Regions from separate parts of the Streptomyces sp. WMMB 714 genome, predicted to be linked through region 2. Evidence: riboswitches for the same ligand, from Rfam matches in the RefSeq annotation. Region 2 holds a riboswitch; the other holds the start of a gene.
The links. Region 2 has a riboswitch for cyclic di-AMP ahead of H181DRAFT_RS05355 (C40 family peptidase). Riboswitches for the same ligand answer to the same signal wherever they lie in the genome.
Positions count from the first base shown of each region.

Region 1: linked by a shared signal. The riboswitch ahead of H181DRAFT_RS06590 (transglycosylase family protein) and the one ahead of H181DRAFT_RS05355 (C40 family peptidase) in region 2 are both predicted to bind cyclic di-AMP.

Region 1 is NZ_FMHJ01000003.1:270,659-277,200, reverse strand. It holds gene H181DRAFT_RS06595 (thiamine pyrophosphate-dependent enzyme) at 1-829, shown strand, start outside; gene H181DRAFT_RS06590 (transglycosylase family protein) at 1,010-2,212, opposite strand; cyclic di-AMP (ydaO/yuaA leader) riboswitch at 2,218-2,395, opposite strand; gene H181DRAFT_RS06585 (response regulator) at 2,625-3,500, opposite strand; gene H181DRAFT_RS06580 (oxidoreductase) at 3,789-4,706, opposite strand; gene H181DRAFT_RS06575 (alpha/beta fold hydrolase) at 4,910-5,749, opposite strand; gene H181DRAFT_RS28285 (lyase family protein) at 5,783-6,542, opposite strand, start outside.
Region 2 is NZ_FMHJ01000002.1:590,731-597,272, reverse strand. It holds gene H181DRAFT_RS05360 (hypothetical protein) at 308-661, shown strand; gene H181DRAFT_RS05355 (C40 family peptidase) at 874-1,959, opposite strand; cyclic di-AMP (ydaO/yuaA leader) riboswitch at 1,967-2,158, opposite strand; gene pcrA (DNA helicase PcrA) at 2,391-4,988, shown strand; gene H181DRAFT_RS05345 (M23 family metallopeptidase) at 5,156-6,542, opposite strand, start outside.

The sequences.
Region 1 (6,542 bases), on a different contig from region 2:
CTACGAGAGCGGAGCCCTGACCGGGCCGGGCACGCGGCTGGCGCTCGTCACGGACGACCCGGCGGAGGCGCGCCGGGCCCCGGTCGAACTGGCCGTCGTCGCCCGGCTGCCCGCGTTCTGCGAGGCGCTGGCGGACGCGGCCGGTGCGGACGGCGTGGCAGAGCCCGCTGCGGGCGGCGGGCCCTCCGCGGGCGTCGCCGGTGCCGGGCGGGCGCCGCAGCGGCGGCGGCCCCGGCGGGAGAGGCCGGCTCCGCCGCCTCCGCCCGCTGAGGGAGGGCCGCTGCGGGCCGCGCACGTCCTCGCCGAGCTGGCCCGGCTGCTTCCGCCGGAGACGGTGCTGGTCGAGGAGACCCCGTCGAGCCGGCCGGACCTGCACGCGCTCGTGCCCGCACGCCGACCGCTGGGCTTCCTCAGCGCGGCGATGGGCGCGCTCGGGTTCGCGCTGCCGGCCGCCGTGGGCGTGCGGATGGGAGCGCCCGAGCGTCCCGTGGTGGCGGTGGTGGGGGACGGGTCGTCGCTCTACCAGATCCAGGCGCTGTGGACGGCCGCGCACTACCGGGTGGGCGTCCTCTTCGTCGTCCTCGCCAACGGCAGGTACGCGATCATGGACCGGCTCGCGGAGAAGGCCGGACGCTCCGCGCCCTGGCCCGCGTTCGAGGAGGTCGGCATCGCCGCCGCCGCCCGCGCTCTGGGCTGCCCCGCCCGCCGCGTGAGCGACCACGCCATGCTCCGGGCCGAACTGGAGGGGCTGCTGCCGGAGCTGGCGGACAGAAGCGGTCCGCTCGTGCTGGAGGTCGAGGTGGCGGCGGACGAGCACTTCCAGCCCTGACGCCGGGGGTGAGGGGCGCCCGGGAGCGCCGGGCGAACGTCCGGGTGCGGCCGGGCGGATGCCCGGGGGAGGGGCGCGGACAGGCCGAAGGGGCGGCACTCGCACGCGTGACACGTGCGGGTGCCGCCCCTGCGGTGTGCGGTGCCGCCGGCGGCCGCGCTCCGGGTGCGTCCGGTGGCGTCAGAGGCCGACGCCGTGCTGGCGCAGGTAGCCGACGGGGTCGACGTCCGAGCCGTACGCGGGGCCGTTGCGGACCTCGAAGTGCAGGTGCGGGCCCGTGGCGTTGCCGGTCGCGCCGACGGCGCCGATCTGCTCGCCCGCGGAGACCTCCTCGCCGGCACGGACGGACACCGAGGAAAGGTGCCCGTACTGGCTGTACTTGCCGTCGTCGTGCCTGATGACGACCTGGTTGCCGTACGAGCCGCCCCAGCCGGCCTGTACGACGATGCCGGGCGAGACGGCCTTCACGCCGGTGCCCGTGGAGGCCGAGAAGTCGACACCCGTGTGCTTGCCGCTGGACCAGCTGCTGCCGGACGCCCCGTACGGGGTGCTCGTGCCGCCGCTCACGGGAGCGGAGAAGCCGCCCTGGGAGCCGGATTCCGCGGAGGACTCGGTGGCGCTGGACTTCTTTGCCGTGGCGCCGGAGTCCTGGGCGGGCTTGTCGGCGGAGGGCTTCGCCTTGCCGCCGCCCTTCAGGGTCAGCTTCTGGCCGGGCAGGATCAGGTCCGGGTCGGAGCCGACGGTCTCGCGGTTGGCGTCGTAGAGCTTCTTCCAGCCGCCGTCGACGTTCTCGTCGGTGGCGATCCGGTAGAGCGTGTCACCGCGGGAGACGGTGTGGAAACGCGAGCCCTGCGGCTCGGACTCCGACGCGTCCTCGGCCTTGTCCTTCTCGGCCTTGTCCTTCTCGGGCTTCGGCTTCGGCTTCTGCTGTTCCTTCTGCGAGGACTGCGAACCGGACTCGCTGTCGGGCGAGATGTCCGGGGCCCCGCTGTTCTGGGTCAGGCCGGCCTTCGGGCCGCACAGCGGCCAGGCCTTGGGGCCCTGCCCTTCGAGCACCTTCTCGGCGATGGCGATCTGCTGGTCCTTGGTCGCCTGGTCGGCGCGCGGCGCGTACTTGGTGCCGCCGTAGCTCGACCAGGTGCTCTGGGTGAACTGCAGGCCACCGTGGAAACCATTGCCGTTGTTGATGGACCAGTTGCCCGACGACTCGCACTCGGCGACCTTGTCCCAGGTGCTCACCGAAGCGGCGTGGGCGCTGCCCGTGCCGACGAGTGGAAGGGCGATACCCGCGGCGCCGCCCGCGGTGATGGCGAGCGAGGCACGCGACATTCTCCGCGTGATGCGGCGATTGGACTGACGACGGTGACGACCGCGTCCGGACATAGGGCAGTTCCTCTCCTACGCCTGCGAGGTGAGCTGTCGGATTCGGGCTGGAGTTGCCCGGCCCACGCGAACACGAGGGGGCGTTCGCGTACGGCTTCACCCCTAGCCGTACGTGCGACCAGCCACGTACGGCACTTACCTGGTTCCCCCACTCCTGCCGCCGGGATTGCGTGATTGCCCGTGCCGGGCGGCAGGATTCGGCGTCCCGGCGGCGGGGCCACCGTTCCGGAGTCGCGGTGGCGACCGCACGTTAAGCAGAAGGAATTCGCGACCACAAGAAAGCAGACAGATGTCTCAGAAGGAAAAGATCACTGAATAGGGCACCTACCGGCGCATGAACAGCCAAGTCGCCTTGCTGAACTGGGGAATTGAACAGAGCCCCCGTACGGCCGGGATATTCGTGTGACGCTGCTCACGAATTGTCTGTGGTGGGAATCACGCTGTCCTCCGCCGTTCGTCCGGAGCCGGAAACGGAACCCCGTTCCGCCGCCCCCAGGGGGTGGTAGCGCCGTTCGGGCCGACCCGTCGTGCCGTACCGGAGGGTGACGCGCGCCGTGCCGGCCGTGACGAAGTGCTCGAGGTAGCGCCGGGCGCTGACCCGGGAGAGGCCGCTGCGGGCGGCGCACTCGGAGGCGGAGACCCCCGCTCCGCGGGTGCCGGCCTCCAGGGCCGTCCGCACGAGCCGCGCCGTCTGCTCGGTCAGGCCCTTGGGAAGCCTGGCGGGGGCGGCCCCGCCTGCCGGGCTCCCGTGGCCGTAGGGCCCGGGAGCCGCGCTGCCGGTCGCGGCAGCGCGGTCCGGGTCGGCGGCGCCGGGTGCGCCGGGGGCCGCCCGCGTGGCCCCGCTGCCTGCTCCCTCGTCGAACAGCCTGTCCACGTCGTCCTGTTGCGGCGCGTGCAGGGTCGCCAGAGCGGCACGGTGCTCGGCGTACCTGCGCAGGCGCTCCTTCAGGAGCTGTCCCTCGAAGGGCTTGATGATGTACTGCACGGCTCCGCCGCGCTTCGCCCCGCGCACCGTCTCGGCGTCCCGGGCTGCGGTGACGACCAGGACGTCTGGCCCCTCCTCGGGGTCGGCGCCGCCGCGCAGTTCGCGCAGGACCTGGAGGCCGGGCAGGTCGGGCAGGTACATGTCCAGCAGCACCAGATCGGGGCGGAGCTCCCGTACGGCGGCGAGAGCGTCGGTTCCGCTGTGCACGGCTCCCGCGACTTCGAACCCGGAGACCTGCTCGACGAGCGCGCTGTGCAGCCGGGCGACCATGAAGTCGTCGTCGACGACGAGTACGCGGATCACCGCTCGCCTCCTCTCCTGCGCCGTTCCCTGCGCCCGGACGCGGGTGTCGCCGGGTGCTGCCGGCCGCGCGGTGCGACAGGGCGTACGTACTGTGCTCGCCCGGGGCGTGTCCGGGGCGAGCTGTGCGATGGCACACCGCACGCGGCTTCGATCCCGGACGCAGGCCACTATGGCCGACAGCGCGGCCGCGGACCAAGGGCGGTGCCTCCCGCCTGCCTCTTGCCGTGCGTCTCGCCGCGAACCGTCCCGGCAGTCAGCCGTGCGTCTCGCCGCGAACCGTCCCGGCAGTCACAGGCCGCGGTAGGTGACCCCCGTCAGACGCTCGGAAGCCGCCCACAGCTGGCCCGCGGCGATGTCGTTGCGCGCCCAGGAGGCCCGCCACGACATCCCGGGGCCGCCGCGTACGCCGAGGATGCGGGGTCCGAAGAAGGAGTCGCCGTGCACGTACGGCGCGGTGGCGGCGTACAGCGAGGGCGCCGCGCCCTGGTCGGGGGAGGCGGCGAAGACCCTGTTGCTGAGCCGCGCGAGACGTTCGTACAGCGCGCTCCCGGCCAGTTGCGGCCCTCTGACCTGGAGCTCGGTCGCGGCGTAACCGGGGTGGGCCGCGGCGACCGTCAGATCGACTCCCTTGTGGGCCGCCCGGTGCGCGAGCTCGCGGACGAAGAGCAGGTTGGCCGTCTTCGACGCGGCGTAGGCGAGCATGGGGCGGTAGCGGCGTTCACTGCTGAGGTCGTTGATGTCGATGTTGGACAGCGCGTGCGCCATGCTGGAGACGGTCACGACGCGGGCGCCGGGGGCGGCAAGCAGCCGCTCCAACAGCAGCCCCGTCAGGGCGAAGTGACCGAGGTGGTTCACCCCGAACTGCGTCTCGACGCCGTCCGCTGTGCGTGCGTAGGGCACCGCCATCACGCCCGCGTTGTTGATCAGCAGGTCGATCCGCTCGTACGGCAGCGCCTCGGCGAAGCCCTGCACGGACGCGAGGTCCGCGAGATCCAGAAGCCGCAGCTCGGCCTGTGCCTCGGGGACCTGCGAGAGCAGCCTGTCGAGGGCGGCGGCGCCCCGCTGCTCGCTGCGGCACGCGAGCACCACGCGAGCCCCCCGCCGGGCCAGTTCGCGCGCAGTGACGTAGCCGATGCCGCTGTTGGCGCCGGTCACCACGGCGGTGCGGCCGCTCTGGTCGGGGATGCTGCGCGCAGTCCAGCTCATGCGAATCAGCGTATGGCGGGCGGCCCCTGAGCGCGAGAGAGCGTCGCGCGCCCTCGCAGTCCGGGTGAGCCGGGGCGCGGCGTTCGGCTGTTCCGCCGCCCGTCCGGCCAGCGGCCCGTCCCGTCAGCGGTCTGTGCGGTCAGCGGTCCGTACGGTCAGCCGTCGGCAGGGTGCACGCCGCCCCGAGCGGTGGGATCAGCCGGTCACCACTGCGTCGCGCCCGGCAGGCAGTCGTGGTGGACGAGGAGCGCGGCCGTGACCGCGTCGGGGCGTTCGGCTGTGGCGAGATGGGCCGCGCCCGCGACCTCCACCAGGGCGGCACCGGGGACGCAGTCCGCGATCTCCCGGGCGTACGCGGGCGGCGTGGCGGGGTCCTGGCGCCCGGCGACGGCCAGCGTGGGAACCGTCACCTCGGCGAGCCGGTGCCGCAGGTCGAAGACGGCGAGGGCGTCGCAGCACGCCGCGTAGCCGGCGGACTCGCACCAGCGCAGATCCTCGACGAGCGCGGCGCCGCGCGGGGTGCTCTCGAAACCGGGCGCGAACCACACGCCGGGACGTGAGGCGGCCATCGCCTCCGTGCCGTTCTCCCGTACGGACGCGGCACGCTCCTTCCATGCCGCCGGGTCGCCGAAGCGCGCCGCGGAGCAGACCATCGTCAGCGCGGTGAGCCGTTTCGGATGGTGCAGCGCCAGGTGCAGCCCGACGGCTCCGCCCAGCGAGACGCCCGCGTACGCGAACTCGTCCCACCCCTGCGCGTCGGCGGCGCGCAGCACCAGTTCGGCGATGTCGGCGACCGTCGCGCTGCCGTCGGTCGGGATCAGCTCACTGGAGGAGCCGGCCATGGGCTCCGCGGGCGAGGCGCCATGTCCCGGCAGGTCCCAGCGCAGTACGCGGTGAGTGCGGATCAGGGAGGGGAGCTGCGGCTCCCAGACGGCGAGCGAGGTGCCCAGCGAGGGGCCGAGGATCATCGGCAGGCCGTCGGCGGGCCCGTCCACGCGGTGATACGGCAGCGGATGGGACTCGAACAGGACGGGAGCGGGCACGGGGAAGTCTCCGGGGATGCTGTGGATGGCGTCTCACCGCGCTCCGGTGTCCGCCGCGCCGGCGGAACCGCCGGGGCGGCGGGCGTCGTGCGGTCTGTCCGGCTCGCCGTGCTGCCGGGTCTCTCTCATCCGCCGATTGTCCCCCGCCGCTCCGTCCTGCGGGACGCCCGCCGGGCCGCGGCGGAGAGCCCGGTCGGTGAGCGGGCCCGCCGAGCCGGTGTAGTGGGTGGGGTCGGTGAGGTCGCGCAGCCGTTCCCTGGAGAGCAGCTCCGGCAGTCGCGGCTCCTCTTCCTCCAGCGCCTCGTCCAGGGTGATTCCCTCGTCGACGGCCTTCCGCGAGGCGGCGTCGAGCAGCTTCCGCGCGCGTGCGCGCCCCAGCAGCGGGCCCAGGGCGACGGTGAAGCGCTCGCTGACGATCAACCCCTCGGTGAGAGCGAGGTGTTCGTGCATGCGGTAGGGGAAGACCTGCAGCCCTTCCGCCAGTTCGGCGGCGGCGTGCGCCGCGCCGCCCGTGAGCCGCAGCAGTTCGCGCACCGGCTGCCACTCGGCGTGCCAGGCGCCCGCGGGGCGCTCGTCCTCGGCGGTGAGGCAGCCGAGCACCGTGGAGGCGAGTGCGGGGGCCTGGCGTGCGGCGGCGGCGATGAGGGTGGCCCGTACGGGATTGGCCTTGTGGGGCATGGCGGAGGACGTCCCTCCGCCGCCCTCGCCGACTTCCCCGACCTCACTGCGCGAGAGCACCAGTACGTCGGCGGCGAACTTGCCCAGGGCCGCGCAGGCGAAGCCGCAGGCGGAC
Region 2 (6,542 bases):
GGGAGAGCTACGGGAGAGCGGCGGGGGAAGGGCCTGGCTCCGGCGGCGGCCCGGGCGGCTCGCCGTGGAGGGCACGTGCGGGGAGAACGTAAATGATCATGGGGTCCGCCGTCGAATCCGGCCAACTCGGCCCGGACTCCGTACACGATCCGCCGGCCTCGTCCCGCGCCCGGACGGAGACGGGGAACCGGCTCTCCCCATGTCCAACTCCTTGGCAGGGCCGGACTGTTGACCCTTCGGGTCACAGGACGACGGGGAGTCGGGGCCACGCGCCTGCCGGGCGGGGGCACTTGGCTACGCTCCCGGCATGGGCATACTCATCAACGTCTTCGTCGGGCTGCACATCATCGGCATCGCCGCGCTGCTGGGGGGCTTCTTCTTCCAGATGAAGGCGATGCGCACGGGCGGGGCGCGCTTCGTCCCCGGGATGCTGCACGGAGCGTTCACCATGCTGGTGACCGGCATGGCGCTGGTCGGGCTCAACCAGGCAGCGGACGAGCCGGTCGACAACTTCAAGATCGGTGTGAAGCTCGCGCTTCTCGTCGTGATCCTCGGGCTGGTCTACGTCAAGCGGGACGAGGAGAGGGTCGCCACTCCGCTGTTCGGCACGGTGGGCGCACTGACGACGGCGAACATCTTCATCGCGGTGCTGTGGACCTGAGGCGCTGGGCCTGAGGCGCTGGGCCTGAAGCGTCCTGCGCCGGAGGCGCCGAGGGCCGGGAGCGCGGGGCCCGGGGTTCCGGCCGGCTGAACGTACAGCGGTGCGCGGCGGCGCTGAACGCGTCCGCCGCGCACCACTTCAGTCTGCCGCCGGCCGGTCCTGCCCGGCTCTGTGCCCGGGCTGTGTTTTCCGGGTCAGCCGGGTCAGCCGGGTCAGCCGGGACGGTTGGCCGAGTGGAACGGCATCGTGTCGATCGACTCGTACCGCACCTCGGCGCCCGGCTTCGGGGCGTGGATCATCTGACCGTTGCCCACGTAGATGCCCACGTGGCTGATGTCGTCGTAGAAGAAGATCAAGTCCCCGGGCCGCATCTGGGACTTGGAGACCTTGGTGCCCACCTCGACCTGGTCCCAGGTCGTACGGGGCAGCGATACGCCCGCGGCCTTCCAGGCCCCCACGGTCAGTCCCGAGCAGTCGAACGAACTCGGCCCGGTCGCGCCCCAGACGTACGGCTTGCCCAGCTGCTGCTTCGCGAAGCCGATGACCTTCTCCGCCTGGGAGGCGTTCGACCCCGGGCTGCCGCCGGAGCCCTTCTCGCGCTCCGCCTCCGCGCGTTCGGCGGCCTTGCGGGCGGCCTCCTGCTTCTTCTTCTCCGCCGCGGCCATCCGGGCCTTCTGCTCGGCGGTCAGCTCCGACAGCAGCTCGCGGGCCTCGGCGAGCTTCGCCTGGACCTCCTGCTTGTTCTTCTTCAGCTCCTTCTGCGCGGAAGTGAGCGAGGAGAGTTCCTTCGTGGCGGCCTTGCGTTCGCGGTCCGCCGCCTTCCGCTGCTTCTCGAAGTCGGAGACCGCTTCCTTCTGGCGGCCCGACATCCGGTCCAGGACGTGGGACTGCTGGAAGAACTGCTGAGGGTCCTCGGTGAGGAGCAGCGTCGCCGTCTCGGACATGCCGCCGGAACGATACTGCGCGGTGGCGTAGTTGCCGAGCGTGCGCCGCGCCTCGTTCAGCTCCGCGGTCCGCTCGGCTGCCTCGTCGAGGGACTTGTCCGCCTTGGCCCGCTGGGCGTCCGTCCTCTCCTTGGCCGCGTTGTACTTCTGCGTCGAACTCTCCGCCTGCTGGTAGAGCTTGTCGACCTTCTCCTTGACTTCCGAGAGCGACGGCTTGCCGTCGTCCGGGGCCGCCTGCGCGCTCTGCGTGAGGAGCGAGACGGCGGCGAGCGCGGCGGTGGTGACGCCGAGCGCTCCGCGCTTCGTCGCGGCGGAGTGACGTATCCGTGTGCGCGGCTTGCGATGGGACGCCAAGGCCGGCAACTCCTTCCGTGTGCCGCCTACCGGGTTAGCTGACGGGTTCGGGCGTTCGGAAGGCTGCCCTACGGGCCGTGCGCCCGCTTTCCGGCGGCGCGTACGTCCCGATTCACCCCTGGTGCGTACGCGGGCCTGCGCCTACGCGGTGGGTCCCCGGCTCCGGCGTGAAGCCGGCCGGACTCGGCGGGGACGGCCCGTGCCGGCGCTTTCGCCGGCGAGCGGTGCGAGCCGTCCGGCACGGCACGGTAGCGGAGTTGTGGGGCCGCTGTGAAGGCCGATCGGTGATACGTCCGATATCTGTTCGTTATTCAATGCGGGCGGTGGGAAAGGGTCCTGGCCCGGGGGCCCGCCGCGCAGGCAGGCGCAGGGCCTCGGCCCGGACGGACCCCGGCCGCCCTGTCAGCGGGACGGCCTAGACTCGTCCGACGATGAGCAGCCTCTTCGACGACAGCTTCCTGAACAGCCTCGCCCCGGTGCGCGCACAGGACGGGCCCCCTGGCGGGCAGGGCGAGGAGCCCCTGCCGCCGCCCCCCGACGAGGAGGGGGACGACCACGGCGGCGAGGTCCCGCACCACCTCTTCGCGGGCACCTTCGAGGGCCGGGGAGGTCACGGTGCGGGCGGCGGCTCGTACCACCGGGGCGGCTCCCGCCGCACCGTCGTGGACGCCGACGCGCTGCTGGAGGAGATGAACCCCTCGCAGCGCGACGCCGTGGTGCACACCGGCTCGCCGCTGCTGATCGTCGCAGGCGCCGGCTCCGGCAAGACCCGCGTGCTGACTCATCGCATCGCGTATCTGCTGGCCGCCCGCGGTGTCCATCCGGGCCAGATCCTCGCCATCACCTTCACCAACAAGGCCGCGGGCGAGATGAAGGAGCGCGTCGAGGAGCTCGTCGGCCCCAGGGCCCAGTCGATGTGGGTGTCGACGTTCCACAGCGCGTGCGTGCGCATCCTGCGCAGGGAGAGCAAGAAGCTCGGCTTCACCTCGTCGTTCTCGATCTACGACGCGGCCGACTCCAAGCGCCTGATGGCGCTCGTCTGCCGGGACCTGGAGCTGGACCCGAAGCGGCATCCGCCGAAGGCGTTCAGCGCGAAGATCTCCAACCTCAAGAACGAGCTGATCGACGAGGAGGACTTCGCGGCCCAGGCCGAGGGGGCCTACGAGAAGACGCTCGCCGAGGCGTACACGATGTACCAGGCGCGGCTGCGCGAGGCCAACGCCCTGGACTTCGACGACATCATCATGACGACCGTCCACCTGCTGCAGGCGTTCCCCGACGTCGCCGACCACTACCGGCGCCGCTTCCGGCACGTGCTGGTGGACGAGTACCAGGACACCAACCACGCCCAGTACACGCTGGTGCGCGAACTCGTCGGCACGGGCGCCGCCGAGGCCGGCACGGCGCGCAGCGGCGAGGGCGACGGCGACGGCGGCGGGGCCGGGCCGGAGCACGAGGCGGAGGGCCCGGCTCCCGAGCGCGCCGAACTGTGCGTCGTCGGCGACGCGGACCAGTCCATCTACGCCTTCCGCGGAGCGACGATCCGCAACATCCTCCAGTTCGAGGAGGACTACCCGGACGCGACGACGATCCTGCTGGAGCAGAACTACCGGTCCACGCAGACGATCCTCAGCGCCGCCAACGCCGTCATCGAGCGGAACGAGAACCGCCGTCCCAAGAACCTGTGGACGGATTCCGGCGCGGGCGAGCGGATCACCGGCTACGTCTCCGACACCGAGCACGACGAGGCGCAGTTCGTCGCCGACGAGATCGACCGCCTCACGGACGCGGGCGAGGCGAAAGCGGGGGACGTCGCGGTCTTCTACCGCACCAACGCACAGTCCCGTGTCTTCGAGGAGGTCTTCATCCGCGTCGGCCTGCCCTACAAGGTCGTCGGCGGGGTGCGCTTCTACGAACGGCGCGAGGTCCGCGACGTCCTGGCCTACCTGCGGGTGCTGGCCAACCCCGAGGACGCGGTGCCGCTGCGCCGGATCCTCAACGTGCCCAAGCGCGGCATCGGCGACCGGGCCGAAGCGATGATCGAGGCGCTCGCCCTGCGCGAGAAGATCACCTTTCCCCAGGCGCTCGCGCGGGTCGACGAGGCGTACGGAATGGCCGCCCGCTCCGCGAACGCCGTACGCAGATTCAACGTCCTGATGGAGGAGCTGCGCACGGTCGTCGAAGCGGGAGCGGGCCCCGCCACCGTCCTGGAGGCGGTGCTGGAGCAGACCGGCTACCTCGCCGAGCTCCAGTCGTCCAACGACCCCCAGGACGAGACGCGGATCGAGAACCTCCAGGAACTGGCCGCCGTGGCGCTGGAGTTCGAGCAGGAGCGCGGCGAGGACGAGCCGGGCACGCTCGCCGACTTCCTGGAGCAGGTCGCGCTCGTGGCGGACTCCGACCAGATCCCCGACGAGCAGGACGGCGAGGAGAACGGCGTCATCACGCTGATGACCCTCCACACCGCCAAGGGACTCGAGTTCCCCGTCGTCTTCCTCACGGGCATGGAGGACGGTGTCTTCCCGCACATGCGCGCCCTGGGCCAGACGAAGGAGCTGGAGGAGGAGCGGCGTCTGGCGTACGTGGGCATCACGCGTGCCCGCCGGCGCCTCTACCTGACGCGGTCGGTGCTGCGCAGCGCGTGGGGCCAGCCGTCGTACAACCCGCCGTCCCGCTTCCTGGAGGAGATCCCGGACCAGTACGTGGACTGGAGGCGCACGGGAGCCTCCGCCGGGTCCGGCGGGGGCCGCGGGGGGATCGGTACGGGCTTCGGGGCCGGCGCGTCGCTGTCGTCGACGGCGTCGAGGTCCGCGGGCCGAGGAGGTCCGAGCGGCTTCGCCACGCGCCGTACGTCGGACCGTCCGGTCGTCAGCCTGTCGGTCGGGGACCGGGTGACGCACGACAGCTTCGGCCTCGGAAGGGTCCTGGCCGTCAAGGGAAGCGGCGACAACTCCGAGGCGACGATCGACTTCGGGGGCGAGAAGCCGAAGCGGCTGCTGCTGCGGTACGCGCCGGTGCAGAAGCTGTAGCGGCGGGACGTGAATCGGGCGGGGCAGCGGGCCCGGCCCGTTGGGGGAGCGGGCGCACGCACGTCGCGTGCGCCCCTGCTGCCGCACGCGGCGGTCTGCGTCGGGTGACGAAGACCGGCGGGCGGCCTGGGAGTTGAGGGTGGCCGGTGTCGTGCCGGCCGGGACGATCAGCTCGGGTCGAGGCCCTTGGAACGCAGCCACGGCAGCGGGTCTATCGCTTCGCCGCCGCCGGGGTGCACCTCGAAGTGCAGGTGCGGCCCCGTCGAGTTGCCGGAGCTCCCCGAGTAGCCGATGGTGTCTCCCGCCTTGACCTCACCGGAGCGGATCTTGGTGCTGCTGAGGTGGCAGTACCACGTCTCGGTGCCGTCGGGAGCGGTCACGACCGCCATGTTGCCGAAGGACACGTCGTACTTGGTCGTGACGGTGCCGTCGGTGGCGGCCATCACCGGAGTGCCTTCGCTGACGGGGAAGTCGATGCCTGTGTGCACGGACATCCAGTTGAGGCCCGCCTGGCCGTACTGCGCGCTCAGGCCGTGCTCCTTGACCGGCAGGGCGAACTTCGGGCGCAGCGCCTCCTTGCGCGCGGCCTCCCGGGCCTTGCGCTCACGCTCCGCCTCCTGCCGCTCCTTGAGGTCGATGCGCTCCTGCGTGCGGCTGGCGCGGTCGGCGAAGTCGTCGGCGTCGGCGGAGAGTCCGGCCAGCTGGGTGTCGAGCTTGCTGTTGGCGGGCTGAACGGCCGAGTCCGGTGCGGAAGCCTGGGTGGTCGTGGAGTCGTCCGGGCTGTTGCCCGCGACGGAGGCCGCGGCGATCCCGGCCACGCCCATCACGGCGACCGACGGGACGGCGACGGTGAGCATCGCGGAGCGCCGTGGCCTCGGAGCGCGCCGGCGGCTCCGCAAGTGGGGAGGGGGGCCGATCGTTGTGGCCTCGGGGGCGGCGGACGTCCCGGGAGTGAAGTCGGGGCCCGTGCCGGGGTGTTCACGGCCGTCGGGGCCGGCAGCGCCGTGGTCCCAGCCGGTGCCGTGGCCTTCGTCGTAGACCTGGCCGTCGTCGTAGACCTGGCCCGCGGGGGCGTCCGGCACCGCGTCGACACTGTGGAAGCTGTCGAAGGCGGGGAAGGCCGCCGTGGCGTCCGGCTCGCCGTCGGTCGCGAGGAACTCGCCCTGCGACGGCTGCTGTTCGTAGGTGCCGAAGGCCGCAGCGGCCTCGGGATCGAGACTGTCGTAGGAGTCGTGCTGGTCCTGGTGGGCGAGGCCCTGGACCGAGGCGTCGTACCCGTACGCGTAACCGTCGTAGGCCGCTTCGGCGTACTGGCCGGCGTGCTCGGCCGGCTGCGCCTCCTGCCGGCCCGTCTCCCAACTGCCGGCTTCGGCCTGGGAATTCCACTGGCCTTCCCACTGGGTCGCGTCCCACTGGCCGGTGCCGGCGTTCCACTGCGTGGCATCCCACTGGCCGGAGCTCTGCCCGTACTGGCCCCAGGCCGCGCCGTTGTCGTAGCCGCCGACGTCATAGGCGCCGGAGCCCTGGCCCGCGTAGGCGACGTCGTGGGAGCCG